DNA from 2 places in the Salinivibrio sp. VYel1 genome. Region 1 is predicted to be linked to the other one. Evidence: predicted binding sites of a transcription regulator. Region 1 holds the regulator's gene; the other holds the start of a gene.
What was found. Region 1 encodes CRP, which controls carbon source genes, mostly activating them, when cyclic AMP is high. Its sites were predicted from a motif close to TGTGANNNNNNTCACA; they were not measured.

Region 1 (2,208 bases):
TGGATGAAAGCTTTGTGGTGATCCGCTTTCGTGGCATGAAAAACGTCGACTTCCCTTATCTGTTGCAAATGATCACTGGGTCGTTTATGTCGCGCCATAACACCTTAGTGGTGCCGGGAGGAAAAATGGGCTTTGCAATGGAATTGATCATCCGTCCATTGATTCAGCAATTGATAGAAAAAGGCAAGATTGGCTGAGGCGTAGCGCATTCATGATGTATTACTTCTCAAGCCGTGATCTTAGCCACGTTTTTGCCAGTTTTTTAGGCGGTTGGCCTAGATCAAAATCAAGAAATCACCAACAAAAAAAGATACACTCTTGTTAACATACAGTGAGCTTGTAGCCCGCGTTCAGACTTCGTATTCTGTGCAATGATCTGATGGGTTACCCCTCAGACAAAGATAGGACGTTGTTGCCGGGCAACACATGCAGAGGAAATAAGTTATATGGTTCCAGGAAAACCTCAAACAGACCCTACACTCGAGTGGTTCCTTTCACATTGTCATATTCATAAGTATCCGTCGAAAAGCACGCTTATCCATGCTGGTGAAAAGGCGGAGACCTTGTATTACATCGTGAAAGGGTCTGTGGCCGTACTGATCAAAGATGAAGAAGGCAAGGAAATGATCCTGTCTTACCTTAACCAAGGTGACTTCATCGGTGAGCTCGGGCTTTTCGAAGAAGACCAAGAGCGCACTGCTTGGGTACGCGCCAAATCACCGTGTGAAGTGGCAGAAATTTCATTCAAAAAGTTCCGCCAGCTTATCCAAGTGAATCCTGATATCTTGATGCGCTTGTCCTCACAAATGGCGCGCCGCTTGCAGGTAACGAGCCAAAAGGTGGGGGATCTTGCCTTCCTGGACGTCACAGGGCGCATTGCACAAACCCTATTGAACTTGGCGAAGCAGCCTGATGCCATGACGCATCCTGATGGTATGCAGATTAAGATCACCCGTCAGGAAATTGGCCAAATCGTTGGCTGCTCACGCGAAACAGTGGGACGTATCCTTAAAATGCTGGAAGAGCAAAACCTCATTTCCGCACACGGTAAAACCATCGTGGTATACGGCACACGCTAATCGCGCCGCTCTCTGTATCACCAACCGACGCCCTGGCGTCGGTTTTTTATCTCCATTATCTGGCAAGCACGCGGATTGCTTCTACACTCAAAACGACATGGTTAACATAAAATTAACAAGGTGTCGTTTATGAAAAAACTCATGGTTACCCTCACCGCCTTCGCGCTCTCTGTGTTTTCAGTCCATGCTGCGTCCAATACGACGATTGTCCACCCCGAGCCACGCGCCGGCTCGGCGCTTGATCTCTATGCCATTGAGCTCATCGAGTTTCTTGCCGAAAAGTCGGGAGGATCTGTTACCTTACAAGCCTTTGACGGCCAAATTGGCTCTCAATCTCGTAAGGTGGAAATGCTCAAGCAAGGCAAGCTCACCGTCGACTGGCTTGGTGCCGACCGTACACTGGAAGCTGAATTGATCCCCGTTCGCTATCCCGTGTTTCGTGGCTTACTCGGCCACCGCCTGTTTATTACCAACCAAGCCACCGAGCCCCAACTTGCTCAGATAAGTAGCGCGAGTGACTTGCAGTCTCTGACTATGATTCAGGGACAAGGTTGGGCCGACGTCAAGGTGCTTAACTCAGCGGGATTTCGCGTACGTGAAATATCGAGCTTTGAAAACATTTTCAAAGTGGTTGATACGGGCCGGGCCGATCTCTTCCCTCGTGCCTTGATTGAGCCTTTTAGTGAATTAGCCGAGCGGCCGCAATACGGTAATCTGTTAGTTGACCCACACCTGATGCTGATCTATCGCTTTCCGATGTTCCTGTTTGTGTCTCCGCAACATGCTGACGTCGCCGAGATGTTAAATAGCGCTTTTGAAGCGGCGTATCAAGACGGATCATTTATCGAGTTTTTCAATAATGCGCCTTTAGTTAAGGAAACCTTTGAAAAGGCGAACATTGGTGAGCGTACTGTCATCCGAGTCGATAACCCGCATTTAAGCAACGAAACACAAGCGATTCCAGACACGTTTTGGCTCGACATCGAGGCCCAATAGACGATAAAAAAGGGAGCGTATCACACGCTCCCTTTTCCCATGATGTCGATAAGCAATGCGTGACGCACTAATGGGTGCTTTCAAAGATTTTGTCTGCCGAAGCAGCCACAAAACCTTGGTAAAGTTCACCATT
Region 2 (2,208 bases), on a different contig from region 1:
GTACGTACTGTTCGCGGCTCGGAAAGCGGCTCACCGGCTTGCCAAAGCACTGCTTCCTGCTCTCGGCCCTGCCAGAAGCGGTCAAAGGCGGCGTTCGTACCCACCACGTTTCCCTCAACATCTTGAAAGCATACGAGCTCCGCCAAGGAATTAATCACGCTTAAAAGCACACCTTGTTCTTGTTGCTGCAGGTGCCATTGCGTGTTGGACTCAGAGGCAGAAAATGAAATGAGCCAGGCACGCTTGCCGCGACAGCGGATCGGCAAGCCAGATAAGGTCACCTCAACCCGCACCCGATTCGCGCCCGGGGCTCTGACTTTGGCTTCAACATTAGAAAATGGCTGAGGCCAACGCTGCGCCACAATAAAAGCGCGCACCGCTTGCTGCTGTTTTTCATTGGCGGTTTTAAACCGGTTGTGGCTACCTACCAGCGAAAAAGACTCCACACAAGGTGCATTGGCATACAAGATATCACCATCATCGGCCGTGACAATCGCATGTGGCGTGTCTAACCCGGCCATGTAAACCCGCCAATCGGATAACGCCAGTGTCGCTCGACGCGCGCGCCAACCGTAGCCAAGCAAAGCGCCTAACACGAAAACCAAGCTAAAACTAAAAAACGCCATGCCACTCCTGTCTGCCTTATTACTGTCCTTGATCGTATTCACGCCCTACCTCACCGGCGACGTATTCTGCCACAGTTTTGATAGAACGCGTGATTGTCCTGTTCACAGCTTTGCGAATATCATTTGTTATTTTATTACATCAATTGACAGTGCTTTTTGCTATGAAAGAGAAAGCATATAACGCACCCTTCTTTATTCATCATCAAAGCTAGAATATCTACTCGAATTCGCCTTTTATTTAATAATTATTTAACAAAATGGCATAATTGCGAATAGATATTATTCATCAAGAAAACCACAATAAATACTTTTATATCAGTTGTTTACAATAAAGACATACTTATATTGCTATGCATAAAGGATGCATATAAAAATTTGACCTTTGCAAGGTTTACCGTTAATTTGGAAGGTCGCTGAATAGCGCTTTGCCTGTGTATTCTCTGTCAATCCATCGATAAAACAGTGAGTTAGAGTGTAGATCACCGACTTTTCTCGTTAAAAAATCACAACATAACGAGCGCACAGTCACAAAGCGAATCTGTTCAGAGTGGTCAGGAGGATCACGACAATAAATGCAATCACTGCGCGTAACGCAGTAGCAAGGGAGAATTGCAATGTCGCTGTACAACCCAATGCTGGAAAAAGATAACTGTGGTTTTGGCCTTATCGCCCATCAAGAGGGGGAGCCCAGCCACAAACTGGTTCGTACTGCTATCGCTGCACTTGACCGCATGACCCACCGAGGTGGTATCAACTCTGACGGCAAGACAGGCGATGGTTGTGGACTGCTGCTGCAAAAGCCCGACCGCTTTTTCCGCCTTATTGCCGAACAAAATCAATGGAAGCTAAGCCGCCTGTACGCGGTGGGCATGATTTTTCTCAGTGCCGATCCGGCAAAAGCCCAACAAGCCAAACAACGCTTCGAGCAAGAAATAAACGCTGAAACACTCTCAGTGGTGGGGTGGCGGACGGTGCCGACCAACCCAGACGTACTCGGAGACATCGCCAAACAGTCTCAGCCCGTCATTGAACAAGTGTTTATCAATGGCCCAGCAGGCTGGCGCGCGCGCGATTTAGAGCGACGCCTGTATATCGCACGCCGCCGTGCAGAAAAAGCCTTAGCAGACGATGCAGACTTTTATGTCACCAGCCTATCCACACAAACCATTGTTTACAAAGGTTTGTGTATGCCTGCGGATCTACCACGCTTTTACACCGATCTCGCGGATCTGCGTTTAGAGTCATCAATTTGTTTGTTCCACCAGCGTTTCAGTACCAATACTCAGCCACGCTGGCCGCTCGCCCAACCCTTTAGGTATCTCGCCCACAACGGTGAGATCAACACCATTGAGGGCAACCGTCAGTGGGCACGCACACGTGCATACAAGTTTAACTCCCCTTTATTACCCGACTTGCATCAAGCCGCGCCGTTTGTGAATGAATCAGGCTCTGATTCCTCAAGCCTCGACAACATGATGGAAGTCTTTCTCGCCGGCGGGATGGACTTATTCCGAGCCATGCGTCTGCTGGTGCCGCCCGCGTGGCAAAACCATCCAGACATGGACGACGAACTGCGCGCATT

Region 2: a site for CRP is predicted at 1,141-1,156, ahead of gltB (glutamate synthase large subunit). Genes of this name have one in related genera too.

The regions. Positions count from the first base shown of each region.
Region 1 is NZ_RSAM01000007.1:32,514-34,721, forward strand. It holds gene EHW58_RS08140 (phosphoribulokinase) at 1-197, shown strand, start outside; gene crp (cAMP-activated global transcriptional regulator CRP) at 447-1,079, shown strand; gene EHW58_RS08150 (ABC transporter substrate-binding protein) at 1,209-2,075, shown strand; gene EHW58_RS08155 (DUF1338 domain-containing protein) at 2,143-2,208, opposite strand, start outside.
Region 2 is NZ_RSAM01000003.1:119,601-121,808, forward strand. It holds gene EHW58_RS04450 (diguanylate cyclase) at 1-626, opposite strand, end outside; gene gltB (glutamate synthase large subunit) at 1,241-2,208, shown strand, end outside.